4 regions of the Lysinibacillus sp. RC79 genome follow, and region 1 is predicted to be linked to each of the others. Evidence: riboswitches for the same ligand, from Rfam matches in the RefSeq annotation. Region 1 holds a riboswitch; each other region holds the start of a gene.
What was found. A riboswitch is a leader RNA that binds a small molecule or an ion and turns the genes downstream of it on or off. The one in region 1 is predicted to bind cobalamin.

Region 2: it holds a riboswitch for cobalamin, as region 1 does, so the genes downstream of both, ABH968_RS23930 (energy-coupling factor ABC transporter permease) here and ABH968_RS09230 (hypothetical protein) in region 1, are expected to answer to the same signal.
Region 3: it holds a riboswitch for cobalamin, as region 1 does, so the genes downstream of both, ABH968_RS13650 (ABC transporter substrate-binding protein) here and ABH968_RS09230 (hypothetical protein) in region 1, are expected to answer to the same signal.
Region 4: it holds a riboswitch for cobalamin, as region 1 does, so the genes downstream of both, mmgD (citrate synthase) here and ABH968_RS09230 (hypothetical protein) in region 1, are expected to answer to the same signal.

The regions. Positions count from the first base shown of each region.
Region 1 covers NZ_JBGCCD010000007.1:86,706-94,663, forward strand. Annotated here, with positions in the region: gene ABH968_RS09215 (ABC1 kinase family protein) at 63-2,051, shown strand; gene ABH968_RS09220 (C40 family peptidase) at 2,540-3,760, shown strand; gene ABH968_RS09225 (hypothetical protein) at 4,353-4,901, shown strand; cobalamin riboswitch at 5,128-5,329, shown strand; gene ABH968_RS09230 (hypothetical protein) at 5,524-6,066, shown strand; gene ABH968_RS09235 (ABC transporter substrate-binding protein) at 6,068-7,030, shown strand; gene ABH968_RS09240 (tyrosine-protein phosphatase) at 7,409-7,958, shown strand, end outside.
Region 2 covers NZ_JBGCCD010000037.1:34,379-42,336, forward strand. Annotated here, with positions in the region: gene ABH968_RS23910 (S8 family peptidase) at 1-2,633, opposite strand, end outside; gene ABH968_RS23915 (energy-coupling factor ABC transporter ATP-binding protein) at 2,908-3,744, opposite strand; gene cbiQ (cobalt ECF transporter T component CbiQ) at 3,744-4,514, opposite strand; gene ABH968_RS23925 (energy-coupling factor ABC transporter substrate-binding protein) at 4,518-4,790, opposite strand; gene ABH968_RS23930 (energy-coupling factor ABC transporter permease) at 4,792-5,538, opposite strand; cobalamin riboswitch at 5,684-5,868, opposite strand; cobalamin riboswitch at 6,096-6,280, shown strand; gene ABH968_RS23935 ((2Fe-2S) ferredoxin domain-containing protein) at 6,420-6,791, shown strand; gene cobJ (precorrin-3B C(17)-methyltransferase) at 6,796-7,958, shown strand, end outside.
Region 3 covers NZ_JBGCCD010000012.1:120,319-128,276, reverse strand. Annotated here, with positions in the region: gene ABH968_RS13665 (MerR family transcriptional regulator) at 34-423, shown strand; gene ABH968_RS13660 (class I adenylate-forming enzyme family protein) at 416-1,918, shown strand; gene ABH968_RS13655 (acyl-CoA dehydrogenase family protein) at 1,920-3,587, shown strand; cobalamin riboswitch at 3,674-3,856, shown strand; gene ABH968_RS13650 (ABC transporter substrate-binding protein) at 4,106-5,071, shown strand; gene ABH968_RS13645 (FecCD family ABC transporter permease) at 5,068-6,069, shown strand; gene ABH968_RS13640 (adenosylcobinamide amidohydrolase) at 6,066-7,532, shown strand; gene ABH968_RS13635 (cob(I)yrinic acid a,c-diamide adenosyltransferase) at 7,538-7,958, shown strand, end outside.
Region 4 covers NZ_JBGCCD010000009.1:47,241-55,198, reverse strand. Annotated here, with positions in the region: gene ABH968_RS11010 (acyl-CoA dehydrogenase family protein) at 1-201, opposite strand, end outside; gene prpB (methylisocitrate lyase) at 250-1,164, opposite strand; gene ABH968_RS11000 (bifunctional 2-methylcitrate dehydratase/aconitate hydratase) at 1,178-2,611, opposite strand; gene mmgD (citrate synthase) at 2,710-3,831, opposite strand; cobalamin riboswitch at 4,024-4,217, opposite strand; gene ABH968_RS10990 (NUDIX hydrolase) at 4,466-4,945, shown strand; gene ABH968_RS10985 (LysR family transcriptional regulator) at 5,220-6,170, shown strand; gene ABH968_RS10980 (succinyl-CoA:acetate CoA-transferase ScpC) at 6,261-7,766, opposite strand; gene ABH968_RS10975 (HD domain-containing protein) at 7,797-7,958, opposite strand, start outside.

The sequences.
Region 1 (7,958 bases):
GAAGTAAAGGACGTAATTTGTTATACTAGCAGTATTAGGAAGTAGCATCGGAGGTGACGCTGTTGATTTTTTTGAAATTTTTAATCCAAATCATTGTTGTATCAGGGCTTATTTATTTTGTAAGTGGTCGACTAATTGGTTCAAACATTAATTTTATACGTAGGGTTCTTTCTGTAGTTATTAGTGTGACGCTAACGTCCTTTGTTTACTGGTATACCTATTTACGTCATACAGACTTTTTAAACGAACCAATGATGCAAACAGTGACAGAGGTCAGTACACTTGTTTGGATTGGCTGCATGCTACTAATTTCGATGCTGCTCTATCTCGTTTTTGAACTTTTCGATCCAAGTGGTATTACAGCTAGAGATCGTCGGAATGGCAAAAAAAATTTATTATTGCGCCTTCGTAGCTACTGGCGACAGCAAAAGCGTTTGCGTCAGGTGTTAAAAATAGCAGTGACAAATGGCGTTGTTCAAACGATTAAATACACAAGACAACGAGAAAATGAAAAGGAGCTTGCCATTGCTTTAAGGGTCACTTTGGAGCAATGTGGTGGGATATTTATTAAATTTGGTCAGGTACTTTCTACTCGTAAGGAACTGTTTTCGCCTATCTTTATTGACGAGTTAGAGAAGTTACAACATAGTGTGAAGCCATTATCGTCAGAGCAGGTAACACAAATTTTAGAAGATTCACTTCCGAAGCCTGTGAACGAAATATTTGAAAGCTTTCAAATGGAGCCTATTGCGGCAGCATCTATTGGACAAGTACATAAGGCACGATTGAAAAATTTTGATGAAGTTGTGGTGAAGCTACTACGTCCAGAAGTGAAGGGAATCATGCGAGACGATCTCGATATTTTGGAGGAATTTGCTAATTGGCTTTCAAACAAGTCTACATGGGCTGAGTCACTTGGTTTTCGAGAGCTTGCTAAAGGGTTTGGCGATGGGTTACGCGAGGAAATTCATTTAGATATTGAGGCTCGAAATACATTGCAGGTGACGAAGGCTCTTACCAAAAGCGATTATAAGGTGAGGATTCCTAAAATCTATACAGAATATTGTAATGAAAATATTATTGTCATGGAATATGTACGGGGGAAAAGCGTTGCAAATGCTGAGGCTGAATTTAATCAATTAAAAAATAATCGTAGGCAGTTTGCACGGACTGTTTTATACTCCTTCATTGAACAGATTCTCTTTTCGGGTATATTTCATGCAGACCCACATCCAGGGAATATTCATATTGATGAGATGGATGGCACACCGATCCTTCTTGATTTTGGGGCTGTTGGCCGTTTGGGAGCTACACAACAAGAGGGCTTAAAGCTAATTTTAATGGGGATTCATCTAAATGATTCAAGTACTTTATTTGACGGCTTAACATTATTGGTTGAAAATGCTGATCATGCAGATCGTGCAAAGATAGAGCAAGCAATTGATCAAATTCTCTTGAAAATCTCTTACGTGGATCGAATTCCAACAGAGGAATTAATACATGCGTTATTTACGGTTGTTCGTGATTTCGGTCTTGCTTTCTATCCAGCAGTAGGTTTAGCGCTGCGTTCATTAGTAACATTGGAGGGGACATTACGGGTAATTGACCCAAGTTTTGATATTTTTACGGAAGCGAAAGATTTTTCATCTGCATATATGCGCGCAACATTCCTGAAGCCATTTAAAGAACCGATGGCAACAAAGGAACGTTTACAAGAAGAATTAGCAATGCTTATTCCGACATTGCGCAAAATGCCAAGACGAGTTGACCAGCTCATTCAACGGGTGGAGAGCGGAAAAATTATCTTACATCACGATGTTTTTTCGGATGAGGATAATGCTCGTTTTATTACAAATTTGTTTTCCCGTTTCGTCTTACTTCTCGTAGGTATTACCTTTGGCATTATTTCTGTAGCACTTTTAGCAATCTCACAATTTATTCGTGACACGTACGCTGTTTACTTAAATACAGCCGCATATTTAGGATTATTTTTATGTGCCATTCTTTTAGTACGGCTTTCTATCCAAGCGCTACGTTCTATGAGGCAATAGGAAGCGCCAACTCGGAGTGAAAATCAATCTTTGTTTATTGAAACACATTATTTATATCTATTCTTTTGTCAACAAACTGAGGTAGGGGAATTGCTCCCTTACCCTTTTTTTATTTTAACTTCTTACAGCGGGTGTCCAAACATCCACTGTAAGAAGTTAAAGCCGATTCCGGACGCAATTATGTCGAGGCATAATTGATAAATGTTCTCGAGAAATATTACAAAAACATTACAAAACAAATAGTGGGTCTAATGGTAAAACAGTTGAAAACGTTGTTATGTAGAACAAAACGTTATTTTGTAGAATATATATGAATTTGCGTGAATGTTACAAGAATGTTTCGAGTTTTACTAAACGATTAAAAAGACGTGAAATAGTATAAAAGTTATGCTAATAATGCTAAACTTTAAAAGGCTAATAAAATATAAGAATAAATAAAAGAAATCGTTCCAGTGATTACATTAAAATACTAAGAGCGAAATTGACTAGTGAAGGGAAAGAATAACGTGGGTAAGCGAAATAAATGGCGTAAGTCGATGGTGCTAGCATTAGCACTAGCTGGCGGCTTATTATTTAATACAGTTCAACCAACTATAGTGCACGCAGAAGAAACATCTCAACAAATGATTGATAAGAAAGCTAAAATAGATACAGAGGTTAAAAAGCTTCAAGACGAATTAACTAAACTACAAAAAGAGATCGATGAAAAAGTAAAAGTATTTAACAATGTACAAGCAGATATTAAAGAAGTTGACGCAAATATTGTAGATACTAAAAAACGTATTGAGCAACGTTCAGCGATTTTAAGTGATCGTATGGCTGCATACCAAGCTCAAGATAATACTGTGGGTATTTATTTAAGTGCTGTTCTTGAATCAAAAAGCTTTGCAGATTTAATGGACCGTGTCGTAGCGGTTAAAACATTAATGGATGCTGACCAAGAATTAGTAGATCAACAAGAAGCAGATAAGGCTAACTTAGAGAAACAAAAAACAACATTAGATGAAAAACAAAAAGAGCTTCAAAAGCAATTCCAAGAGCTTCAACAAAAGGAAAGCGAAATGGAAGTAAAAAAAGCTGAAAATGAAGCGAAATCTCTTGCATTAAAGGCACAAATTGCAACGAAACAAGAAGAAGAACGTTTAGAAGCAGAACGTAAAGCAGCAGAGGAAGAAGCAGCTCGTTTACGTGCACTTCAAGCAGCTACTCCAGTTGTACAAGCAACAAACAACAATAGTAACAGTAACAACAATAGCAACAGCAACGCTAACAATAGTAGCAAAGCTAACAACAGTAGCAAAGCTAACAACGAAAAATCACAACAAATCGTTATTGGTTCAGGATCAGGCACTGCATCTTCAGGTGATGCTATTTCAACTGCAAAGCAATTCCTAGGCCGTAGCTATGTTTGGGGCGGAAGTAACCCATCAACAGGATTTGACTGTTCAGGTCTTGTACAATGGTCTTACAAACAATCAGGCGTATCTTTACCACGTACAGCATCACAACAATATTTAGCAACACAACGTATTTCAGCAAGTGAAGCACGTGTAGGTGACCTAGTATTCTTCAGCTATGGTTCAGGCATAGCGCATGTAGGTATTTACTTAGGGAACAACACGATGATCGATGCTCAAAATAAAGGTGTTGTCATTGAATCACTTGATTGGTGGAATCAATATTTAGTAGGCTTCGGTCGTATTCAATAAGCCTTACTATCTATATAGACGATTTAAATAGCGAAAAGGTCATCTTTGTAAAAAAATCACAAAGATGGCCTTTTTTATTATTTGACGGTATTTAAGGTCCTGCGAGTAAACCCATCACGCAACCGGTATGGTGATCCATTAATTTAGGGTCGACTACTCGACGAATAATGAGTAAAATAACATCTAGGATGAATAAATTTACATAAGTAGATATATTTACTACTATAGCCCTAGTTACTGAAATGATAATAGGGCCGAGAGAAGGAATATCACTAGTTATCCATATAATGATTGCCATCGTTATTGTGTATTTTGGTTGGGTTTTAAAAGAAGGCAAATAAGTGTGACATCTCCAATAATAAAGCTAACGTGTAAAATGTATCTTTATATAACTGAAAGAAATGTTCCCCCCTTGCATGTTGAGCCTCATTTCTGATAATTTTGAAATATACAATACGGGAGCTTGCTTTGAAATTAAAATCATTTGCGACTTTAATTTCGTAGTAGTAAAGTAACGAATAATAGAAATCAAGACAACACTTACAAGTACACCATTTTTTACGTTCTGAAACAATAAAGGTAGGGATGAATCATGGAAAAAGAGATTTTGCAACTTTTTAGTAATTTAACAGAGCGTGACCGTGATATACAATACAAATCATACGAAGGATTAATGAAAATTATGCAGGAACCAGTTGATTGGACATATTCAGTTTGGGAACAACTTGTTCAGGCTCTTACATACAAAAACGAACATGTGCGTGCAAGTGCTGCACAATTTTTATGCGCATTGGCAGCAAAAAGTGATCCTGAAGAAAGAGTATTAGAGGACTTCTTAAAGATTTGGGCCGTAACGTATGATGAAAAAACAGTGACTGCGAGGCATACTTTACAGGCAATTTGGAGAATAGGTTTAGCAGGGCAGGTACAAAGAGATTTAGTCGTTTCATATTTGGCGAAAAGATTTCAAATATGCTTAGACGAAAAGAACCCGACATTAATACGCTATGATATTATTGTATCCTTTAAAAAGTTATTCGATGCAACGAATGACCCAAAACTACTAGAGATTGCACAGCGTTTAATTGAGGAAGAGAGAGATGTTAAATTCAAAAAGAAATATAAGAATGCCATCCGTTAAAAGTTATGAAATGTCTATTTTTTGCGCAATACCTTCGTTAAGAAATAGTTTTATAAAGTATGAAAAAATAAAACGACAGCACGATCAGGATGAATACCCATGGGGGCAGTGAAAATATCCGCGTGCAAAAGGTAATACATGCATGATTTTTATCCATCGTATTTGTTTATTCAAATTCCACGGCTATTTTTTCCTATCAATCTATGTTAAACTGCTTTACAAGTGAATAATTCTTGCAGAATAAGGGTGCTGAACTATAGCATAATCGGGAATTCGGTGAAAAACCGAAGCTGTTTCCGCAACTGTAAGTACAGGAATCATAAAGATATACCACTGTCGAATTATTTGATGGGAAGGTTTTTTATGACTCACAACGTGATTGAATGAACTGTACAAGCCAGGAGACCGACCTTTGTTTGAACGTATAGATAACTCTTCGGAAGCTAGGAGAATATGCGGCAAATACATAGGCTATGTCGTATCAATGCGACAATTTTTATGTTATTTTCGTTGTTTCCTTAGGAATGGAAACAACGTTTTTTTATGTACACTTATAATTCACCTGATGAAATCCTAAGGAGGGTGTTAAAGAATTTTCACGAAGGAAAGCGGGGACTTAGATTTGAAAAAAGATGCACGTTATTCTTGTTATCCATTTATGCGTGAAAAGGCATCAACGGTAGATTTTGAAATTCGAACGGATAGCCTTACAACACATATTGGCGTCGCTTTGGCGTCGGTAAAAAAGGAAACGGTAGAGGTAGTAGCAGATGATTTACTAGCCATTTTACCAATGGCTTACCATGTAAATGGCTCAGTCCGAGGTAAATTAGCGGTAACCGAAGATGATTTGACTTGGCTCAGTGATCGCTATGATTTCTATGTTAGTCATGTTAAGGAGGAAATACAAAACTTTGTATTACCTCAAGGGACAGAGGCTGCTACTGCATTACATTTATGCCGTAGTGAGGCGAAAAAATCATATCGCGTTTTGCACATAGTATCTGAAGAACGGGAAATACCTGCTATTCTCTTTGATTATTTAGGATTACTAGCCAATGTATTTTTTGTAATGGCTGTCTTTATGAATCAGCGGGTTGGTATTGCTGAAATACCGTTTATTAGTAAGTCATACCCGATGAAAACGAAAAAGGAGAATCAATGAAATGAAGAAAATGTTTAAGCTACAATGGCTTTCTGTGTTAATGCTAGCACTCGTATTAGTTGGCTGTGGCACGAAAGAGGATACTAATAAAGAGACTATTTCTAAGGAAGATCAACAAGTTGAGAAAACTAGCTATAAAGTTAAGGATGACCGCGGCGTAGAAGTAGAGTTTAATGCCGTACCTAAAACTGTTGTTTCATTGCAACCAAGTAATACAGAAGTTCTATTTGCTCTAGGTGTGGGTGATAAAATCGTTGGTGCAACTGAGTATGATACGTATCCAGAAGAAGCGCAAAAAATTGAGCGTGTTTCTGATTCTGTAAAATTCAATAGTGAGCGTATTTTAGCGTTAAAGCCAGATGTCGTTATTGCCTATACAACTGGAGGCGATGATGAAAATTTAAATGCCTTAAAAGGTCTCGAAGACGTAGGTATTAAAGTGTTTGCCATTCAATCAGCTAAATCATTTGATGATGTTTATGGGGATATCCAACAAATCGCAACGGTTATGGGAATCAAAGATAAAGGCGACAAGTTAAATGAAGATATTAAAGCTAAAATTGCGGCAGTTCAAGCGAAAGTCAAAGATGTGAAAGAGCCAAAAAATATCTATTTCGAAATTAGTCCAAAGCCAGACATATATACACCTGGTTCTGGTACATTCCAACAGGAAATTTTAAATGCTGCAAATGTTAAGAACGTTTTTGCTGACCTCAAAAGCTGGGCAAAGGTATCTGAGGAAGATATTATTGCGAAAAATCCAGATGTCATTTTAACAACAGTAAACTATGTGGAAAACCCAACGGCAGAAATCCTTTCTCGTGATGGATGGAATTCAATCACTGCCATTCAAAATAAAGCGGTTTATTTTATAGATACTGATATTTCAAACCGTCCGGGCCCACGTATTGGCGAAGCTGTTGAGTTAATAGCAAAAGCAGTATACCCTGAGTTATTTAAATAGTCTATTTTGAAAAATAGTATTTTGGAGCTGTCCTTTATCAAGGGCAGCTTTTTTTGATGGGTGATAGTGAAATGCTCTGGTAAAAACCCGCCCCACTTTGATGGAGGACTAATCGGGAAAGTGATCGGGTAAGGTGGATAACTGCTCCGCTTTGAAGGAAAAGTGATCGGGTAAAGAGAAACCCCGCTCCGCTTGGATGAAGAAATGATCAGGTAATACGGCCCCCCGGCTCCGCTTCGATAAAGATAACGTTCAAATAAATCCCCTTATCGCTCTCTAAGTAGTGTATAACATTCCATAGTGCGAAAATTGGTATTATATCGAATTGTTCGATAAAATAGAGATAAGAATGCTTGCTAACAGAGAGAGGTGCAGTGAGTGAAACAGTTTGATATGAAGATTACTTCGTTTGAGGCAGTTTATAATTTCCGTGATATGGGTGGTTATAAGTCGAGAGATGGGCGTGCTATTAAGAATGGTTTGATTTATCGTTCAGCAGCACTTGGTAAAATGACGAAAGCAGATAAGGAGCTATTTGAAACGCTAGGTGTGAAAACAATTTTTGATTATCGAGACAACCATGAGGCTCAAAATAATCCTAATCCGGTATTCCCGTATGCCAAGTATATTCAAATACCAGCAAAGGGAAATCATGCTTTTGAGATGCCTACAAACACTGGTGGAAAAGATTTTTATAAGGTTGTAAGCCCAGAGATGTTCAGAGAATTTTATGCACAAATGCCTTTTAATAATGCCTCGTTCAAGGAGTTAATAGCAACGATTCAACATCCTGAAAATTTAGGGCTTGTTCATCATTGTGCGGTCGGGAAGGATCGAACAGGTATTGGCAGTGCACTTATTTTACTTGCTTTAGATGTACCTGAGGAAACGATCATGGAGGACTATTTAGATACAAATGTACATCTAC
Region 2 (7,958 bases), on a different contig from region 1:
AGTGTGTATGGTTCAGCGGAACGGTCACCAAGATTCATTACTTTTACAACATATGTTTTGTCCTTTTTCAATGCAATTGCCTTAGCATCGTTTGGATCACTTGTTGAACCAAGAAGTAGACTGAGTAACCCCATATCATTTGTTAATGAAGAAACTGGGATTAATTCATTTGATGCCTCATCATATTCAAATATAGTACCAGCTGGTGACTGGTTCATACCTTTTTGGATTTGGAAACCATATACGGCATCTTCTTTAGCTGTAAATGTGAAGTAATCTTCATCATCTTCAGTTTGGAAGTATGCTTTTTGATCTTGACCAATATCAAAACGAATCGCTTGGTCCATAATTTGGCCAACGTCTTCAGGTTGTCCCATAGCATCTGGATTCATAAATATATTCATGAAATCATTTAGTTGATTACGTTTTTTTGTTTTATATTCAGTTAAAGGTAAAATATCCTTTTGTATGTTGTTTTCTAGCATTCCTTCATTTAATGGAAGACCGTCTTCGTCTTTAGGAAGGGTAACGACTTCACCTTTTAATGTGTATGGAATGATTGATTCACTAACAGTTTGCTCAGTATCAATACCGCCGCTAAAGAACATATCAAGTGAAAAATTGCTACTGTTTTTATTAGATACGCTTATTACATACACTTCATCAGGCATAACATCAACAACCAAGTTTACTCCATCGCCTTTTTCCGAACCGTAAGATGTTCGGATTGGATATGCCTCATTTAAACCTTCAGCATCGTCTTCCTCTGTTGGTACATTAACTAAGTCTTCTTTTCGATAAAGCTCCATGGATGCTGTAACACCCGGAATACCAGTTAAATCAAATTTCAATGTCGTTGGTTCATTCACTGAAAATGTAAAATAATCTTGGTCACCTAGATGATCTTCAGAAAGTAGGGTATAGTTTTTCCCTGCTGTACTGAATGGGAATTTTTCAATCTTCTCCATATGTTCCATATCTAATGAATCAATTGGTAATTTTTTAGTAGTTTGAGCTGTGAAAATGTAGTTAGATTCGCCCTTTGAGCTATAGCTACCATTATGATCCTTAACTCCAACAAGAAGGGTTCCCTTTTGATCTGCTTCATATAGGTATCCTTCTTGCTTGCCTACGCGAACATCATTGACGTTAATTGGTTTTACTTCTTCGTTATGGCCTTCAGGGTAGAAGTATAAATCAAATGCATAATCGTATTTGTTTGCACCTTTTAATGTCAGTTGAGCATATTCATTTGCGTCTAGATCAACCTTGTACCATTTCTTTTCGTCCGGTAACTTGAATTCACCTTTTTCAGTATTTAATGTATCTTTTTTAAGGACTTTTGCGTTTTTCAAGCGCTCTTCTTTTGTTTCAGAATACTGTTTTGGTAGATTTTTAATATTAAACTGTAATGCTTTCACAGGATCTACAAGGCCATGTCCATATGTAAGATCATAGCCCTTGTCACCTAAATCCTTTGCTGACATTTCGAGAATAGCTTCTATTTCATAAGGCTTTAAATCTGGATATTTTGATTTTAATAGGGATGCCACACCTGCAACAACAGGAGAGGCCATCGATGTTCCGCTAAATTTTACAAAGGAGGACCCTTTTTTCTCATCATAAACTGAACTATATATATCTTCGCCTGGAGCTACTAGATCAACCGATGGGCCGTAGTTTGAATAGCTTGATAGTTTGTTTCTATCATTCGTAGAACCTACACTTATAACGCCTTCGAATGAAGCAGGGAAGGAGTAATTATCTGTCGATTCATTTCCAGCAGCAGCTACAACGGTAATTCCTTTATCAATCGCTTTCTGAACGGCTTCCTCCATTAATGGAGATTCACCATAGCCGCCAAGACTCATATTGATAACATCGGCGCCTTGCTCAATAGCGTAAAGGATTCCTTGTGCAATGGCGAAATCACTAGCACCATCTTTTCCGTTGAATACATCAATTGGAAGAAGCTTGGCATTTGGATTAATCCCATGTCCTCCAATCCCATTATCTTTTGCCGCTCCAACAATTCCTGCTACATGTGTTCCATGCTCACTAGGATAAGAAGTATTGGCAGGTGCTGCAGCATTATATGGTGGTAGCACTTGAGATTTTAAATCTGGATGTTTAAAATCCACGCCACCATCGATAACTGCTACTTTTACCTCGTTGTTACCTGCTAATTCTAGTGCTTTATCAATTTGAAGAAGATTCAAATGATACATATCCTGTTTCTTTGGATCTACTTCAGTGCCAAAGGAATGATACACGTAGCTTGGGGATACACGTTTAACCCCTTTTTGCTTAGCATAATATGAAACTGCTTTTTCTAAATTTGTTCCTTTGTTAAGTTGGATAACATCGTAACCTAGTGAAGGAATAGATCGGATCACTTTTGAGCCAATTTTTTTGTGCACATTCTTATCAAGACCTGAATGTTTGACGATAATAGTATCCTGACTAATCCAGTCATTTTGATTCTTGAATGTTTGTTCCTTATTGCTAGCTACTTTCACTAACTCTTGGTTCTTTGCTGTTTTTTGAGGTGCTTCAGCAAAGGCAGATGTAGCAGGAACCATTAGTGCTGCAGACGCTACTAAAGCGATTGATTTTTTTGACCAGTTTTTCAACTGTTTTCCCTCCTTGAGTGTTCCAAATATTTGTGACATCTATACTATTACGAATGAATGATAGAAAAGTTTCGTAAATACGTATATATTTTTCCAAAAGTACCATTCTATATTTTACCATATTTTTCCCCGTTATAAAAATATGTATAAGGGAGGTCGAATATTCTCCCAGGATCTATAAAGAGTCCATTTCATTACCTATAGGGTACAATCCTACTCGATTTGTGAAATTGGAGTAGGATAGTGGATTCAACCACAATTAAAAAGCACAGTCTTAAAACTGCTCAATAAGTCTGTATAAATCTTCCTTCGAACGAGGCATTTTGATGTTTTTCTCAAATAGTTTTTTATTTTGTAAGGCAATGGCCATTTCAAAGACCCATGGGCGTTCAAGATGGGCTCTTTCAAGCAAATCCTCTTGGAAGAACATTTCAACTGGATCCCCATTATAAATAATTCTCCCGGCTTCCATCACGATTATTTGATCTGCCCATCCATAGGCTAATGGAATATCATGCGTAGCCAGTAAAATTGTTCGTTCACCGTTCTCTAACGTAGCTAAATACTGTAAAACTTGTGCACTATAATAATTATCTAGCCCAGCTGTCGGTTCATCTAATAATAAAACGGAAGGTTCCATTGCAAGTACTCCTGCCATCGCGACACGTTTTTTCTGCCCAACACTTAAAAAATGTATCGGTTTATCTAGCAATGCTTCGACTTCGGTTTGAGCGACAGCCCACGCAATTTTCTCTTCAATTTTTTCAGTTGTCCAGCCAAGATTCAAAGGTCCAAATGCAATATCTTGCTTAACTGTGCCAGAAAAAAGCTGGTTGTCTGCATCCTGAAAAACAATGCCAACCTGTTGACGTAATTCTTTTAATGCTTTTCTACTATAGTTCAGTTCTTTACCACAAAAGGATATACTTCCAGCAGTAGGCTTCAAAATCCCATTTAAATGCTGGAATAACGTTGATTTTCCAGCTCCATTATGACCAAGTAAAGCGATTTTTTTCCCCTTTGGAATTTGAAGTGTAATATCTGTTAAGGCATGAGTTCCATCTGCATAAGCGTAGGATAAATGTGTTAAATCAAAGTATAAATCTGTCATCAGAAAAAACCTCCATAAATGATGAGGAGTATAAAAATAGCAGCAATACCTGCCCAATTTTTCGTGTTATAGATAACATCATCTTGCCAATAGACAGTTTCGCCACCACGCGCTTCCATCGCATTGTTTAGCTCACGACTGCGTTGGAACATCTCGACAAATAAAGCAGCAATCAGCATTGATACTGAACGAAGCCACTGCATAGGGGAGCTGTATCCTAGACGAGCCTGCTGGGCAAGATGGATTTTCTGCATACTGTCTAAAAAGATAAAAATAAAACGATACGTTAGTTCTACTAGCTCTACAAATAGAGTTGGAAGTTGCCATTGTCGTAGCACGTAACAAATAGATTGGACTGATGTTGTGAGAATTAAAAAATACAAACAGCTAATGCTGCCAAGGACGATGAAAAAAAGCTGCTGCGCTGTCACGAGGCTCGAACTGCCGATAAAAATCGTCCAACTATTAAGTGAAAATGACCAAATGTGCGTTGGTAGCGCGCTAGTTGTTGGTGCTATAGAAATTAAAATTGACACTAAACTTGATAGTAAAAAAAATCCAGGTAGCAATAGTAATTTTGCATAGTATTTTGTAGGAATTTTTGCGCCTAAAATGATAAAAGCACTCATCACAATAAATGTAATGAGTGAAATTCGTTCATCTCTCATGATAAGCGACAATATAAGTAGTCCAAGGGATAACGTCATTTTTTCTAGCGGATGAACAGACGCTAGTTTATTCATATAAGCATACTTATCAATGAGTAACATCGCTTAACCCTCTTTATGTTTGCCGCGCATTAAGCCGATGAAATAGCCGATAAATCCAGCGCCAATAGCAGCTTGTAGTGCGAATAATAAGCTTTCAATTTCACCGCTTGGTGGCTCCCATAAGCTTTCAAACCATGGTTCATAGTTAGCATCTATTTCACCAATTGCTGCCTCCGCTTCGCCATCAGCACCCTCGAATTCTGCGCCTTTTTGAATAAATAGGGGAACGATTGCTAGTAACACAACAACTGCTAAAAGCAGTAAGTTTTTTTTCATTTTAGTGTGCCTCCTTTGCTGAGAAAACACGTAGAGCTTTTAATTCACTCACATTGTATTTTTTCAGGAAGTTCATAACGATCACTGTTAAAATTCCTTCACTAACAGCAAGAGGGATTTGTGTTAACGCAAAAATACCAGCAAACTTTGTGAATGAAGCCATAAAGCCTCCGACCTCAGAAGGGAAGGCAAGAGCTAATTGTACAGAAGTGACAATATATGTACCTAAGTCACCAAGCATTGCTGCTAAAAAGACAGCGATGGAAAATGATAGTCCCATTTTTTGTGAGCCCTTAAATACATAGTAAGCGATAATAGGGCCCATAATTGCCATGGAAAAGGTGTTTGCACCTAATGTTGTAAGCCCACCATGTGCTAAAAGTAAAGCTTGGAATAATAATACGATTGTTCCGATAACACTCATCGCTAATGGTCCAAAAAGAACTGTTCCAAGCCCAACCCCAGTTGGATGCGAGCAACTCCCCGTTACAGAAGGGATTTTTAAGGCTGATAGCACAAAGGCAAAGGCACCCGATAGACCTAAAATCATTTTTGTTTCAGGATTTTCATCAATTGTTTTACGAATAGAACGTAATCCTAAAATAATAAAAGGAATCGATACGACCCACCAAAAAATCGCCCATTCAATTGGCAAAAAGCCCTCCATAATATGCATCGCAAATGCACGATTTGGCACGAATAAAAATGCCAATAAGAAATAACTAAGCTTCCAAGCTGAGAATTTCAAAAATCTCTCCTCCTCACATTAAAATTTTTCGAATTAGCGTGCGAAAATAAAAAAGACACTTCTCCAACTTTGGAAAAGTGCATAGCTAAAAAAAGCAAATAAAATTCTAGTCTGCTAAGCCGCACACCTATCCTCGTAGGTTGAAACGATCACATATTTTTCGGCAGGTCTCCTGGCTTTAGTTCAACGTTTTATAAGCCTTCCCATCCTTTGGACAGTGACATTATCTATAAAACTCCCTAATACAGTGGCGGGACCGCGCCGGACTTGAACCGGCTTCCCTTTTAAGCGAAATGATGAACAATTCGCACCGAAAAAAGATGAAGTTGTGAGATTTCACGACAAAGTGTAACATGATTTTCCATATATATGCTATACTTTTTATGAAAAAATTTTCAATTGAGGATCTATGTCGAAAATTCTGATAAATAGATAGAGATTTCACATTTTGCTATGAAATATTAAAAAAATTGTCACAAATTAAAAAAGAAATATTGAATTTTTAAAATAATAAGATATGATAGAAACAGTTTTCAATTACATGAAAGATCATAAATTCATATAAAACATCCATAAGTGCTTGAATATTTTCAAGATAATAGGGAAATCGGTGAAAATCCGATACAGCCCCCGCTACTGTAATAGCTGATGAAATCGCGGATGCCACTAGTGAAAACTTAGGAAGGCGCGATAGTAAAAAGAAGCTTAAGTCAGGAAACCTGCTTATGGGATGATGCATGCAAACTTTTCGGAGGGAGAAGTTGAAGCGAGAGCGAGTACCTGTATATATTCGTTTTTATTTGGCTTCTACTTAACCTTTACTCTTCGACTAGAGTAAAGGTTTTTTCTTTTTCCTAAAAGCAAATGAGGGGAGAACAACTATGACGACTTGGAATTTAGAGGGGATGAAAACACATCTTTTTATTTGCAATGGTAGTAGCTGTATGAAAAAAGATGCTGAGGACATTACATTGGCAATACGTGATGAAATACAGTTGCTAGCGCTTGATAAGGAAATACATACGACAAGGACCCGCTGTAATGGTAGGTGTAAGGATGCTTGTGTTGTCATTGCTTATCCTCAGGGGAATTGGTACCGTGTGCCGACAACGGAGCATGCGAAGGCACTCGTACAAGATTTAAATCATGAATCGTTACATAATGAGCATGTTTTTACATTGCGTGAAGGTTCGTTGCAGCGTACAGCACAAACAACAGCCATTAAAGGTATTGAAAAGGTGAAAGAGGGGTAACAAAATGGCGCAAAAAGGTAAGATTTTCGTAGTTGGCTTTGGCCCTGGAGACTTTAAACATATTACGACTCGTGCTGTGGAGGCACTACAACAAAGTGATATGATCATAGGCTATAAAACTTATGTTGAACTGATTCAGGATTTAGTTAGTGCAAAGTCGATTATTAGTACTGGTATGACAGAGGAAGTTTCACGTGCACAGGAAGCGGTGCGTCAAGCAGAGGCAGGAAGTATCGTATCGGTTATTTCCAGCGGTGATGCAGGCGTTTATGGAATGGCAGGATTAGTGTATGAGGTATTGATCGAGCTAGGCTGGACGGAAGCAACTGGTATCGAGGTAGAAATTGTTCCAGGTATTTCAGCTATTAATTCGTGTGCAAGTTTACTAGGTGCTCCAATTATGCATGACGCCTGCACCATTAGTTTAAGTGACCACTTAACACCTTGGAATTTAATTGCAAAACGAGTAGAAGCAGCAGCAATGGCGGATTTTGTTATTGCTCTTTATAACCCAAAAAGTGGACGTCGTACGAGACAAATCGTAGAGGCTCAACGAATTTTATTAGAATATCGTTCGCCAGATACACCGGTTGGGCTTGTGAAAAGCGCGTATCGTGACCGTCAGGAAATTACGATGACGACTTTAGCAGAAATGCTTGAACATGATATCGGCATGTTAACAACAGTTATTATCGGGAATTCAACAACATTCTTCTACGACAATAAAATGATTACGCCACGTGGTTATCAGCGCAAATATACACTTGGTGAAGAAAAACAACCGTTACGACCACATCAACGACTGAAGGAAGAAAATGAACCATGGGCGATGAATCAAGAAACAGGAGCAGCGCGTAATGATTTTGATACAGATCCCAATGCAAATCGTATTAAGCCCAGTTTAGCAATAACACCTCAACCAAAGCCTAAAAAATCGTCACTCGAAATGGCGACAGCTGCTCTTGCTCTGGTGAATGGAACAAGCGCGGTGAAAGTAACACCTAAGCGTGTTCAACAAAAAATCGAATCTATTTTTGAATTAGCGGTTAGTCCAGGGGTAGCCAATAAGTTTTTTACTCCTCAACAAATGATGACGTTAGCTGAGGTAGTTGGTGAGGAAGGAACGATGGAGTATACACCAGACCATCAAATTCATTTGAAAATTCC
Region 3 (7,958 bases), on a different contig from region 1:
TATACTGATGGAAAACGGAAAGGGGAGATGATGTTGAGGACGATTCAGGAAGTGGCTAAGCAGTTTAATGTTTCAACACGGACAATTCGCTATTATGAGGAGCTTGGGCTGCTTAATCCTAATCGATCATCTACTAATCAGCGAACCTTTTCAAAAAAAGAATTAGCGAAACTTAAGCTTATTTTCCGAGGAAAGCGTTACGGTTTTTCACTTGAGGAGATCAAGGAGATGGTGTTGCTGTTTGATTATGATCGCACGGGCATTCAGCAGTTGGAGCGTACGGTCGAATATGGGGAGCAAAAAATTCAAGAGATTGATAGCAAAATAGCAGAGCTTGCACAAATGAAGAGTGAAATACAGCAATTACAAGGCGTTTTTATAGAAAAATTAGCGACTTTAAAGGGAGAGATGCACGATGAATAGTTCTAATTTGTTAGCACGTAATGCACGAAAGTACCCTATGAGTGAAGCTGTTGTTTGTCAGGGGAGACGAGTGACTTATCGTGATTTAGATGAGCAAGTGACACGTTTTAGTCATGCTTTATTAGAGCAGGGTGTGCGTCAAGGCGATAAAGTAATCATTTTTATGCCTAATGTTGTAGAGTTTGTTGTTAGCTATTTTGCTATTCAGCGTATTGGAGCTATTGTCGTTCCAGTAAATGCGAAGTTTACGCTGCAAGAGGTCGAATATGTAGCACAGCATGCTGATGCTAAAGCTATTCTAGTCCATGAGGCAATTTTTGCAGCTGTCGAAAACATCACGGTTGTTCCTTTAAAAATCAAAACAGGTCAAGAGCAGGCTGGTTGGCTAAACTATGAAACACTTATTCAACATGCAAGCATTCAAACAATTGATTGCCAGTTGAATGAAGATGATGTCTCAACGATTTTATATACCTCGGGTACAACTGGAAAACCAAAGGGAGTATTGTTTAGCTATCGCAATATTATAACTGTAGCGCAAATGATTGCGGTAGAAATGGAAGTAAAGCCTGAAAGCCGGATCCTTCTTATGATGCCGTTGACGCATTCAGCCCCATTACATTTATTTTTAATGGCAGGAGTACTTGTAGGCTCAACAAATGTGCTAACACCAACATTTACACCCGATTTATTTATTGACTCAATTGAGCAGGAACGGACAACGCATTTCTTTGGAGCACCTGTTGCTTATTTGTTAACAGCCCAACTGCCAAGATTGCAAACAACTGATTTATCATCGATGAAATGGTGGGCTTATGGTGGAGCGCCGTTATCACAAAACGAAGTCCGCCATTTACAAAAAGCTTTCAGAACAGAAAATTTAACCTGTGTTTATGGTTTAACAGAGGCTGGTCCAAACGGTTCAATATTGTTTGGTGAAGAGCATGAAACGAAGGCGGGGAGCGTTGGTCGACGTGCACCACTTGGAGCGGAGCTGCGTATTATTAACGACAATGGAGAAGATGTCAGTGTTGGTGAAGTAGGAGAAATTGTGTTATTCGGTGAGAGCAATATGCTGGGTTATTACAAGGATGATGTTGCAACAAAGGCTGCATTTATAGATGGCTGGCTGAAAACAGGTGACTTAGCTCGGATAGATGAGGACGGCTATATTTGGATTGTGGATCGTAAAAAGGATGTTATTTTTTCAGGCGGTGTGAATATTTATCCGAAAGAAATTGAAGATAGTATGTTGAGCTATGAGGGGATATTTGAAGTTGCTGTTATTGGTGTACCACATCCGGAGTGGGGAGAAACGGTGAAGGCTGTTTATGCAGCTAAAACAGATATTGACGAGGGCGGACTTAAAGCTTATTTAGAGGAGCATCTTGCTAAATATAAAATTCCACGCATCTTTGAACGTGTGGAAGCGCTACCACGAAATGCATCGGGCAAAATATTAAAACAAACCTTGAAGGGACAAGAGGTGAGATAGCATGAAGGTTTTACAACAGGAAGAAATGAAAACAATGAACTTTTTTAAAGATAATGATACACTGCATAAAATTTTAGAAATGATGCTAGATAAAGAGTTTGTGGACTATGCAACACGTGAGCTAACAGATTTCGGTGAGCTTTGTGCTGGAGATATTGATGTGAGAGCCAAACATACGGATAGAGAGGGTGAACCTCGATTACAAAGGTATAATGCCTATGGTGAAGAAGTGTCAGAAGTTTGGGTCAATGATGGCTATAAAAAAACAATTGAAGAAACATACAATACCGGCATTGTTGGCTATGTGCACAAGGATATTCCGCAATTAGGTAGAAAGGGCAACTATGTCTATAGCTTTGCTCAAGGCTATATACTGTCACATGCTGAGCCAGGCTTTTACTGTCCTGTTACTTTAACAATGGCAGCTGCTTATCTCCTTGATCATTATGCGAGTGATGAGGTGAAGGAACGCTTTTTACCGCATGTTTGTGCAACAGGAGATACGGAGCTATATGAGGGGGCGACATTTTTAACGGAGCGTCAAGGTGGCTCTGATGTTGGGGCGAATGTTGTAGAGGCAAGAAAGGACGGCAATCAGTATCGTTTATATGGGGAGAAATATTTTGCATCTAACGCGGGAATGTGTGGAGTAACCATGGTATTGGCACGCATGGAAGGGGCTCAGGCAGGCTCAAAAGGCTTAACATTGTTTGCAGCTCCATGGCGAAATGAGGATGGCACAGTTAATAATCTCCGCATTCGGCGTTTAAAGGATAAGCTTGGCGTTAGAGCAGTACCTTCTGGTGAGGTTGAATTTGATGGTGCGCTAGCTTATGTCGTAGGTGATCCGAATAAAGGAATTTATTATATGCTGGAGGCGCTTAATTTATCAAGAATTTGCAATGCGGTTGCTTCTATCGGCATTATGCGCCGCGGATATTTAGAGGCGAAGCATTATGTGACAAATCGTCATGCGTTTGGTAAGCCTTTAACGCAATACCCTATGATTCAGGATACACTTGGGAAATTCGCTGCCAAGCTTCATGTAGAAGTTGCCACGGTTTTTGATCTTATTCAGCTGTACGATAAAGTAACTAGTGGGCAGGGGAATAAAGAGGACATCATTTTGAATCGCTTGTATATTGCGATCATGAAAAAAGAAACGGCAGAGCAAGCTGTACATTATGCGAGTGAAGCCATTGAATTACATGGCGGAAATGGCTATATTGAAGATTTTGTTACACCTCGGTTATTAAGAGATGCACAGGTACTTACTGTGTGGGAGGGGACTGCGAATATTTTAGCTTTAGAGCTCATTCGTTTAGTTGATAAGTTTCATGCGCACGAAATGTTTGTTCGTGTCATGGAAGAACGTCTAGAAAAGCTAGCTGACAATCCATTAGTCGAAATTGTCGTGGATCAATTAGCAAAACTAGATGCAACTTTGCAAACATTTAGTCGTTTAGATGATGCAACAAAAACGTTTGAAGCAAAAAAAGTCGCTGAGAAAATGGCACATTTATATGAAAGTGTTGTAGCAGTCGAATGGGCACAAAGATTCGGCGGCAAATATGAGAAGCTAGCAGATATTTATTTAGAGCACACATGGGCGTTACGAGAAATGGGTGCACCGATGAAAACGGTACAGTATTTTTCAGATATAGTCTAACTTCTTTCAGTATGCCGGACATAATTGATTTGTTTAGGAGTCGTCTCGAATGGAGGCGACTTCTTTCATTTTCATGTATAATACAATCAACTGAATATTATAAAGGTTCTTTACTTAAGTAAAGTGAAAAGGGAAATCGGTGTAATTCCGATGCGGTCCCGCCACTGTATGTGTGAGTTTTTTCAATCTACGCCACTGAAATTTTCGGGAAGGCTTGAAAAAGCGTATGGAGCACGAGCCAGGAGACCTGCCTTTATAGAAAACACGTTGTAGCCTACGAGGATAGGATGGTGGATTTTGTATATGTTTTTTGTGCAAATTTGACCCCTCATTGTTTTATGATGAGGGGTATTTGTTTTGGAAGATGAATGTCGATAAATTTGAAAAAGTGGGCGATAAATCCATGAAGTTGGGCAATAAACTCACAATGTTAGGCGATAAAAAACTAAAATGTATCGATAAATCAGAAAAACAAAGCGTTAAAAACTATATGCACTAATAGAATAAGGGGGATTCACATGAAGAAATTTTGGAAAATAGGATTATCAGCATTTTTAGCTATTGGCTTGCTTGCTGCATGTAATACAAAAGAGGCAACAAATGACAAGCCGTCATCTGCAGAGCAACAAGAGACTGCAAAAGTAGATCAAGCAACATTCCCAATGACGATAACAGATGCTACTGGCAAGGATATTACGCTAGAAGCACCTCCTGAAAAAATTGTCTCTCTCATTCCAAGTAACACAGAAATTTTATTTAGCCTTGGCTTAAATGATGAAATAGTTGGTGTAACAGATAATGATGATTATCCGCCAGAGGTTACTAAAAAAGAAAAGGTTGGCGGCATGGATTATAATATTGAACAAATTATTGCTTTATCGCCAGATATCGTTTTTGCGCATGCATCGGGTATGGGTTATTCAAAAGGAGCAGTTGAACAGCTTGAGGCTGCAGGTGTGAAAGTATTTGTTGTAGCGGATGCCAAAAACTTTAATGAAACTTACACAACGATTGAACAGCTTGGTCGTGCAACAGGAAAACTAGAAGAGGCTAAAAAAATTGTCGCAAACATGAAGGCAAAAGTTGAAGAAGTTGAAACAAAACTTGAGGGTGTTGAGCCAAAAAAAGTCTTTGTAGAATCTTCTGATGAGCCACAGATTTATACAGCTGGTAAAGGTACATTTATGAATGAGATGCTAGAAATGATTCATGCCGAAAATGTGGCAGCAGATACAAATGACTGGTATCAAATTGATGCTGAACAAATTATCACGAAAAATCCAGATGTCATTGTTGTGGCATATAATTATGTACCAAATATTTTAACGAAAATTCCGCAACGTCCAGGCTTTGAGACAATTACTGCTGTGAAAAATAAAGCCATTGTGCAAGTGGATGAAAATACGACAAGTCGTCAAGGTCCCCGTTTAGCAGATGGTCTAGAGGAATTAGCGAAGGCCGTCTACCCAGAGGCGTTTAAATGAGTAAAACAATTGTAGCCTATGGATCAGCAATTACACTTCTTATCATTAGCATCTGGTGTGGAGTAGCGATAGGCTCAGTTCATATTCCACTAGAAGTAGTGTGGAATAAGGCGGCTGATGAAACAGCTGCCAATATTTTATGGAAGATTCGTTTACCTCGAGTTCTGCTAGCAGGGCTTGTAGGGGCATCACTTGCTATTGCAGGGGCAGCTTTTCAAGGCTTATTAAAAAATCCTTTGGCTGACCCTTATACGTTAGGTGTTTCCTCTGGTGCATCAGTTGGCGCAGTTATGACGATTTTCTTTAGTATATCAATACCTGTAGTCGGCCATTTTACATTGCCAATCTTTAGTATGATTGGTGCCATATTAACGATGGTAGCTGTTATGGGTTTTGCTAGAATAGTAGACCGCTCGTTAAAAATGGAAACTCTTATTTTAACAGGGGTAATATTTAGTTCATTTCTAGGTTCCCTGATTTCATTAATGATTGCATTGTCTGGTGAGGAGCTACGCCAAGTTATCGGATGGTTGCTCGGTTCAGTATCGATGCGTGGTTGGCCATACGTTCAGATGATCATCCCGTTTGTCATAATTGGCTCAATTATGCTTTGGACACAAAGACGCGAGTTAAATGTTCTGTTATATGGTGAAGAACGCGCGAAGCATTTAGGTGTCAATGTTAAGCGTAGTAAATATATTATTTTAGTGGGTGGATCAATGTTGACAGGAGCTGCGGTAGCGGTTTCTGGAACGATTGGCTTTGTCGGTTTAGTTGTTCCTCATATGACGAGAATGGTTTGGGGTTCCGATCATCGTCATTTATTGCCATTATCATTTTTAAATGGAGCAACTTTGTTGATTATTTGTGATTTAATAGCACGAACAATTATTATACCAAGAGAGCTACCGATTGGTGTCATTACTGCATTTATTGGGGCGCCCGTTTTTTCCTATATTTTTTATAAGCAACGTAGAGGCAAGGGGGTACGGGCATGATTGTTGTTGAACATCTTTCTGGTGGCTATGAAGATGTACCGATCGTCCATGATATTAGTTTTTCCGTTGAAAAAGGAAAAATACTAGGGATTTTAGGGCCGAATGGTAGCGGGAAATCCACGCTGTTAAAAGTAATAAGTGGCATACTACCAGCAACTGCAGGCACTATATTAGTAGATGGTAAAAATATTAGTTCTTACAATGCTCGTGCATTAGCAAAAAAAATGGCGGTGCTACCACAATTACATGCTAATGCCTTTTCAAACAGTGTACGGGAGGCAGTTTCACTTGGACGTTATCCACATCAAACGGGCTTCTTTTCAAGCTGGACTGATCGTGATGAACAAGCAGTTCAACATGCAATGATACAAACAGGTGTGAAACGCTATGAACAGACATCGATGGAATTCTTGTCGGGCGGTGAACAACAGAGAGTTTTTGTAGCTCAAGCTCTTGCACAAACAGCGGAAATATTGCTGCTAGATGAGCCAACGAACCATCTAGATATTGCTCATCAACGTCAAATTTTAGATATGGTGCGAAAGGAAGCAATTGAACGTGGTTTAACCGTTATTATGGTGCTGCATGATATGAATTTAGCTTCTCTCTATTGTGATGAATTATTACTAATGGAGGAAGGACGGATGCGGGCATTGGGGGCGCCACATGAAGTATTAATCGCTTCGCAAATCGAAGACGTCTATCATGCCCGAGTTGCAACTTATGCACATCCAGAAATCCCAAAGCCTCAAATTACCATGATGCCAGCCTCAGTTGAACATCAGCAACGTGCTGTCATTAAAAAAGAAAATTTCACTATTACAGATCGTTACATTCAGCTTCAATCAGAGTTTCCTTTAAAAACAGTGTCCTCAGCTGTCCATAATCCGGGTATCGGTTGGTATGATTGTCTGCTAAATCGCTCTGTACCAATAGATTATGTCATTTATGATGTAAAGAGAGAGGTCGCTGAATTTTTACTAAAGGAGCATTTTTCATCTACAAACACCGTCGTCATGTTAACAGCTGTCCCAACAAATCTAGTAGCTATTAATGAATTTAAAGCTTCCTTTGGCAGTGTCCTAGTTGCCGTTACGGCTGGAGTTGGCAATGCTGTTGATGTGTCTCGTGCACATGAAAGACAAGATGAACCACATATTGGTACTATAAATACGTGGGTCATCGTTAATGGTTGTTTATCAGAAGAAGCGTTTTTCCAAGCAATGATGACAGCTAATGAGGCGAAAACAAAGGCATTGCAATCAGAAAATATTCGTGATGAGCTTAGTGGTACGATTGCGACAGGTACAGCTACAGATAGTTTATTGATTGCAGCGACACAAAAAGGGGAAGAAATGCTGTACGGTGGCCCCATTACTGATGTAGGTAAGATTATCGGTAAAGGTGTTTTTGAAACAACTGTGCAGGCGATAAAAAATTACAAAAATAATTTTAGGAGATGAGAGAAATGAAGCTTTATACAAAAACAGGCGATACGGGGAAAACAAGTCTTATCGGGGGGCGTGTTGATAAAGATAGCTTACGCGTAGAGACATATGGGGCCATCGATGAATTAAATTCTTTTATTGGTAAGGCTGTTAGTGAACTAGATCGTGAGTTATTCAAGGATATTCTAATTGATTTAGAAACGATTCAGCATGAGCTTTTCGATGCAGGCGGCGACCTCGCTAACGTCATGAAGGAGCGTCATTATAAGCTGACAGAGCAGCCAATTGAGGTGTTGGAATCTCGTATTGATGCATTGTCAGATGAAGCGCCACCGTTACAGCGCTTTATTTTACCAGGTGGTGCACCAGCATCTGCAACTTTACACATAGGTCGCACAATAGCACGTCGAGCAGAGCGTCAAATGGTAACGCTTATGAAGG
Region 4 (7,958 bases), on a different contig from region 1:
TATCTCAATGGCAAGTAAACCAAGGTCACCTGCTTTTTGAAATAATTGACGAGTGACATCATATTGATGCTGCTCAATAGCTGAAATATTAGGTGAGACATCTTGTTTAATGAACAGCTCTGCAGTTTTTGCTATGAGCTTTTCCTCATCCTGAAAGTCCTCAGGTGTAAAGATCGTCATTTTGTCTTCTAGTTTATCCATACTAGGCCCCCCTTGAAAGAAAGAGGAGAAAAGCAGATTCCTTTTCTCCTACTTTATTTCCTCTTTAGGTAAGATGGTTTTCGCCAACTCACTATCTAAATCTTCGAATTTGTAATAAGAAATTGTTTCATATAAATCACTTCTAGTTTGCATATCCTCAATAGCTTCTTTTTGAGTCCCTGTATTTTTTATTAAGTCAAACACTCGTTCATATGCTTTTGCTGCTACTCTCATTGATGTAACGGGATAAATAACCATCGCATAGCCCATTTTTTCAAACTCCTTAGCTGAATAATAAGGCGTTTGACCAAATTCAGTCATATTGGCTAATAAAGGAGCACCTAGCTCACTTGCAAATTGTCTAAACTCTTTTTCCGATTGTAGAGCCTCTGGAAAAATAGCATCCGCCCCGGCTGCTACATAGGCTTTAGCTCTAATGATAGCCTGTTCTAAACCTTCTACAGACCTTGCATCTGTGCGGGCAACGATAACTAAAGTTGGCGCTACTTGTTTAATCATTTTTATTTTTTGTATCATTTCCTCTTGGGAAACGAGTGTTTTACCATTCAAATGACCACATTTTTTGGGAAGATTTTGATCCTCAAGCTGTACAGCAGCCACTCCTGCCTCTACCATTTCGCGAGCTGTACGTGCAACGTTTAATACACCACCAAAGCCAGTATCAATATCTACTAGCATTGGTAAATTAGTTGCTCGAATAATATCGCTAGCACGCTGTGCAACTTCATTTGAATAAATCATTCCTAAATCAGGTAAGCCCCTACTCGCTGTGTAGGCAGCTCCAGAAAGATACAATGCCTCAAAGCCAACTTTTTTAGCCATTAAGCCTGCCATTGCATCATGAGCTCCTGGTATTTGTAAAATGGTTGAACGAGTTATGAGAGCTCGAAATTGTTCAGCCAATTGTTTTTGTGTTATAGCTTCATTGACAATCCACGCCATTTATAAAAACCTCCTAAATAAATAAATCTACAAATTCATGAACATAACTATTTTCAAGAAGCTCTTTATCAGCACAAATCTGATTAATGTTACTTAATTGTTTTTGAGAATAATGTGTACTCATATTTTGATGGAATTTATCAATGATTTGAGGGAATGCTTCCTCACGACGGAATCGGTGTCCCAAAGGATATTCACACTCAACTAGCTCTGATGATGTGCCATCTTTGAAATAAACTTGAACAGCATTGGCAATCGAGCGCTTTTCAGGGTCTAAGTAATCGATTGTATATTGTGTTTTTTCAACGACCTCCATTTTATTTCTCAAGTCATCGATACGTGGATCTGCGGCCACATCATCTTCATAGTGGTCAGCTGTAATGTCACCGTAGATGAGACCAATAGCTGTAATGTATTGAATGCAGTGATCACGATCAGCTGGGTTATTGAGAGGTCCCTCTTTATCGATAATACGAATGGCAGATTCATGTGTAGTAATTTCAATTTTTTCAATACCATTTAATCGATTTTTTACTTCATGATGTAAATGCACAGCGCATTCAGCAGTGGTTTGTGCATGAAATTCGGCTGGATAAGAAACTTTGAATAGAACATTTTCCATGACATAAGATGCAAGTGGTCTAGCAAGTTTAAATTCTTGTTTATTAAAGAGAACGTCTTGGAACCCCCAGCCAGGTGCTGATAAGGCTGTTGCATATCCCATTTCGCCTTTCATGGCCATCATAGCTAATTGCACTGCCCTGCTTGTTGCATCTCCAGCAGCCCATGATTTTCTAGAACCTGTATTAGGTGCATGTCGATATGTTCGTAGGCTAGAACTATCAATCCAAGCATTTGACAATGCATTGATAATTTCTTGATGAGAGCCACCTAATGCCTTTGTCACAACAGCTGTTGTCGCAATTTTGACAAACAGAACATGATCTAAACCTACACGATTTAAGCTATTTTCTAGTGCTAGAATGCCTTGTATTTCATGGGCTTGTATCATCATTTCTAAAACGTCTTTCATTTTAAGAGGCTCTTTCCCCTCTGCAATACGTACACGACTCAAATAATCCGCAACGGCTAATATGCCACCTAAATTATCTGAAGGATGTCCCCATTCAGCCGCAAGCCAAGTATCGTTATAATCCAACCAACGAATCATACAACCGATATTGAAGGCGCCTCTAACTGGATCAAGAACATAGGAAGTTCCCGGAACACGTGAACCATTAGGGACGACTGTACCTGGTACTACTGGACCAAGAAGTTTCGTACATTCAGGATACTGTAAGGCTAAAATGCCACAACCCAAAGTATCCATTAAAACATAACGTGCTGTTTCGTATGCCTCTTCACTTGTAATCGTTGTATTTAATACGTAATCGGCAATATCAGTTAGTAATTGATCTGTCTTAGATATGTCATTTGTTTTAATCATCTATATCTTCCTCTCAAGGCATGAATTTGATATACTGGTATACTGATGGACATTGGTCAGAATGCCCATCAGCTCTATGGCGAGTTGTTAAAACTTGATTATACCGATAATTCTTCAAGGTTATGATGCTCGCCAATATAATTGACACGAGGTCTAAATAATCTATTATTGTCATGCTGCTCTATCACATGAGCGCATAAGCCGATAGTTCGTGAGCCAAAGAAGATTGGCGTATATATTTCAATCGGCAAACCAAGCATGTAGTACACAGGTGCTGCATAATAATCTAAATTTGGGTACAACCCTTTTTTCTGTACCATCACTTTTTCACCAGCTTCACACATGTGATATAAGCGGTCATCCCCTTGCTCCAAACATAATTTGTACAAAGCCTCTTTCATAATTTGCGCTCTTGGGTCCATCTTTTTCATATATACACGGTGACCAAAGCCCATAATCTTTTCTTTATTTTGTAGTTTGTTTTCCAGCAATGTTTCAAAGCCTTCAACTGTTTTGGTTTCAAGAAGCATATACATCACAGCCTCGTTTGCACCACCATGTAAATTACCTTTCAATGATGCGACAGCCCCAGTTAAAGCACCATACAAATCAGATTGTGTAGAGGCAATTACACGAGCTGTAAACGTCGAATTTGGCATCTCATGTTCACTATATAAAACGAGTGACTGATCAAAGATTTCTTCTTCTAACGCAGTTGGTTTTCTGCCAGTAATCATGTAATAAAAATTTGCACTATAGGAAAGCTGGCTATCAGGCTCCACGACATCTTGACCATTTAATACACGATAGCTATTCGCTACGATGTTGGGCATACCACCTAAAAGTCTATATGCTCGCGTCAAATTCTTTTCAGTAGAACGATCATTGATGTGCTGATCATAGCCTGCTAAAACAGAAATTCCTGTTCTAAGCCCATCCATAGCATGTGTCCCATTAGGTAATAACTTGAAAATTTGAAAAATCTCTTGTGGCACCTGATAATTAGATTTCAACTTGTCTTGTAAATCAGCTCGTTGCTCGGTAGCTGGTATTTCTCCATGCAACAATAAGTAGACAATGTCTAAATATGAATATCTCTGTGATAATTCAATCAAATCATAGCCTCGAATGACAATTTGACTTCCTACAGTGTCTAAAAAAGATAGCTTTGTTTCAGCGGCAATGATGCCATCAAGACCTGGTGAATAATTTAACTCCATTCATTACAACCCCTTTGTTTAATTATTCTTGTAAGCGTTACCATTCAAACACGAAAGAACAATAAAAAAACAACTTCTACCCCTTTGAGAAGTTGTTAATCTACAAAAGCATGACAGAGCAAATAAACAGTGAATTTACATGAATTCACAAAGATCATGCAGTAGCTAACACCTCCCTATCCTGGTAGGTCAATTGATGCTTATTTAGTGGCAGGTCTCCTGACTTATGATCAACGCTACAATAACACCTTCCCATTTTGACAAACAAAACAGTGGCTTTGTTATTGAACTCCTAAATACAGTTGCGGGACAGTGTTGGACTCTCACCAACTTCCCTTTTAATCAAATGGAATAAATCCATTTGAACCACCAAAATTTAGCATATTCAATTTGTCTTTTAACCTTAACACAGAGTTTTCGAAACAATCAATATAGTCAAAATTCGAAAAAGCCTGATCATAAAAAGCTATTTTTCATTTTTGAAGAACTATTCTATATTTTTTAGCACTATTTTGCACAAAAAAGATTGTTGATCAATACCAATGAAGTTATTTATAAAACTTGTAAGTAAAATAGAGGATTCATATTTTGAAAAAGCGAATATTTTTTAATAACAAGTATTAGGGGGACGAGTATGGGTTATATTTCAGAATTAAGGAAATTTATCGGTAGTAGGCCGATTATAAGCATCGGGGCGACAATTCTTGTGATAAACGATGATAAGAAAATTCTCTTTCAACATCGTTCGGATACGTTGGATTGGGGATTACCCGGGGGCTCAATGGAACTAAATGAAACTTTAGAAGAAGTTGCTTACCGTGAGCTCCATGAAGAAACAGGACTCGTAGCCAATGAATTTGACTTGATTGGTGTTTTTTCAGGACCAGATTATTATTTCCAATATCCAAATGGGGATGAAGTCTATACAGTCATTCATCTTTATAGTGCTAAAAATGTAAGTGGTGTGTTGGAGATAAAGGATGGTGAGAGTTTGAAACTTACATATTTCAGTAAAAACGAGCTCCCAGATAATATGGAAAAGAGAACAAAAACTCTATTAGAAACTCTAGAGGATGAATTGTGGGATTTAGGTAGTTCTTTTGCAAATGAATAGTGAAAATTTATGTAATAATGATTTCTCTTAAGTCGTTTTCGGGTGGTCATGCTGATAAATTATTTTGTTGAAGATAATTAGATTGATAGCGTTCTAAATAGTGTTAATCATGAAGGGTTTTATGAAAAAATGGCAGTCGCATGGTGGAGTTCGATATTGTATTTGACTCCTCTCATATTACTAAATTTGGTATCGATTCTCCGATGAATTAAACGGTTTTCTATATAAATAATGATATAATATAAGAAATAATTTTATTAAAGAAGGTACGTATATGGAAATACGACAGCTTGAATATTTTTTAGTACTGTGCAATGAACTTCATTTTACAAAGGCTGCCGAAAAATTGAATATTACTCAACCAACGCTTAGCCATCAAATTAAAGTATTGGAAAATGAACTTGGCATTCCACTATTCGATCGTCTTGGGAAAAAAATAGCTATTACAGACGCTGGTAAGATATTGCATGAACAATGTACTCATATTTTTCGAGCAATAGATAATACAAGCAACCAGATAATTGAACTTAAAGAATTAAAAGCAGGGAAATTAGTAATCGGTACTTTACCTGGTGAATTAACAAATTTAGTGTCGGACTATTTGTTAGACTATCATCTTGAATATCCAGATTTACAAATCTGCATAAATAGCTCGGATGATTTATTAAAACAGTTTAAAGACAATAAAATAGATTTTGCTATTTCCTATAAACAAGAGTATTTCGATTATGAGGATGAGCAGCTTCAAATAATTCCATTGTTTACTGAAGAATTACTATTCGTTGCTCATAGCGAGCATCCACTATTAGCATCTGAAAAAATAGCATTTCAAGATGTTTTAGAGCTTCCACTTATATTATTTCCAACTATCCATCAATGTAGGAAAGTAATTGATAGTGCAGCTCGCAAAGAAAAGCTTCATGTGAAACATAAAATAGAGACAGCTAGTATTCAAGCTATTTTTAAACTAGTTGAACAAAATGTCGGGGCAACAATTATTTCGAAAACACTTTGCAACCTCTATAAAACAAATACTATTTGCGAGCGACCAATCTATAATCCACCATTAACTCGAGAAATTGTACTTCTTTATAGAAAAGATAAATTCATTAATTTTGCTGCGAAAGCTTTTATTCGTTTAATGGTTGAGGAACTTGAAAAAGGTGGATTTTCAATTTCAGAAAAGAGTCGACAATTAGTTCATTCATTACTAAAATCTCAATAAGAAATCCACCAATCACAGCAATACTTATGGCTGTGATTGGTGGATTCTATTTTTCTAATGACTAAGCACTATAACTAGTCATCATACTTCTTATTTTTTCATTGTCTTAGCTTTCGCTAGATGAACATGCCAAGACAACGCCTCTTCTAATAAATGAGGTGTGTGATGATGACCAGTTTTCTCTACCGCAGCATTATAATATGCCCACAATTGCTGACGGTAATCAGGATGTGCACAATTATTAATTAATAAAGGCACCCGTTCTTTTGGCGCTAAACCACGTAAATCGGCTACCCCAAACTCTGTAACAATGACGTCCACATCATGCTCTGTATGGTCCACATGAGATACCATAGGGACCATACTTGAGATATTACCACCCTTCGCATAGGATTTTGTGACGAATATTCCTAAACGTGCATTACGAGCGAAATCACCGGAACCTCCAATGCCATTCATCATTTTAGAACCTGAAACATGTGTTGAATTTACATTTCCATAAATATCAACCTCGAGTGCTGTATTGACGGAAATTAATCCTAAACGTCGAATAATTTCAGGATGATTGGATATTTCTTGAGGTCGTAAAATTAAACAATCTCTATAATTTTCAAGCTGACTATAAACTTGCTCACCACGTTCCTGTGATAATGTAATGGACGTACCGGAAGCGGATTTCACTTTTCCTGCATCTATTAATTCAAATACGGCGTCCTGTAACACCTCTGAATAAATTTCTAAATCCTCAAACTCTGATTCTAAAAAACCATTTAAAACCGCATTTGCTACGGATCCTACGCCTGATTGGATAGGTGCTAATGTTTTTGTTAAACGACCAGCCTTAACTTCATCACGTAAAAAATTGAGTAAATGCTCTGCCATTTTAGCTGTTTCCTCATCTGGCTGAACAATTGTTGATGGAGCATCTGTTTTTTCAGATAGCACTATGCCACGTACCTTACTAGTATCTAATGGGATACCAACTGTTCCAATTCGCTCCCCTGCACTATTTAAAGGAATAGGACTTCTCTTCCCTTGTACATCAGGAATATAAATATCATGGATCCCCTCTAGAGAGTCTGGATGCGAAACATTTAGTTCAATAATAATTTCATTAGCCATTTGCATAATAATTGGAGAGTTTCCTACAGAGGTTGTAGGTATCAGCAAGCCATCCTCCGTAATTGCAGTAGCTTCAATTATTGCAAAGTCAATTGGCCCTACAATTCCTTGTCGAATTAATTCTGCATTATGTGAAACATGCGCATCTGTATACAGTACTTCTCCACTATTAATCATACGTCGAATAGCTGGATCACCTTGATAGGGTGCTCGCTTCCGAATAATACCAGCTTCAGCCATCTGTTGATCTACCTCTGGACCAAGTGAAGCTCCTGTATAAACATCAACTTGGAATTTTTCCCCTTTTGCTTTTTCTACAAGCGCTAGTGGTACTATTTTTGCATCGCCTGCCCTTGTAAAGCCACTCATTCCTAATAACATTCCATCTTTTATCCAAGTTGCCGCTTCTTGAGCTGATACAACTTTATTTTGTAAGGCAACATGTCGAATTTTCTTATGTGCTAGTTTTAACATAATATGAATCCCCTTATCTACTATCAATTTTTATTCAGACCAAGGTGAGTGCAAAACGCAGTCACAAAAGTTCTTAGATTTATAATTTGGAATGAACAATGCACAAACATCAGATTTTATATTGCCAAAAGTTGTTTCGGGTTTATGCTTAAATCCCTCAAAAAAAGCTGGCAAAATATTTTGTTTAAATTG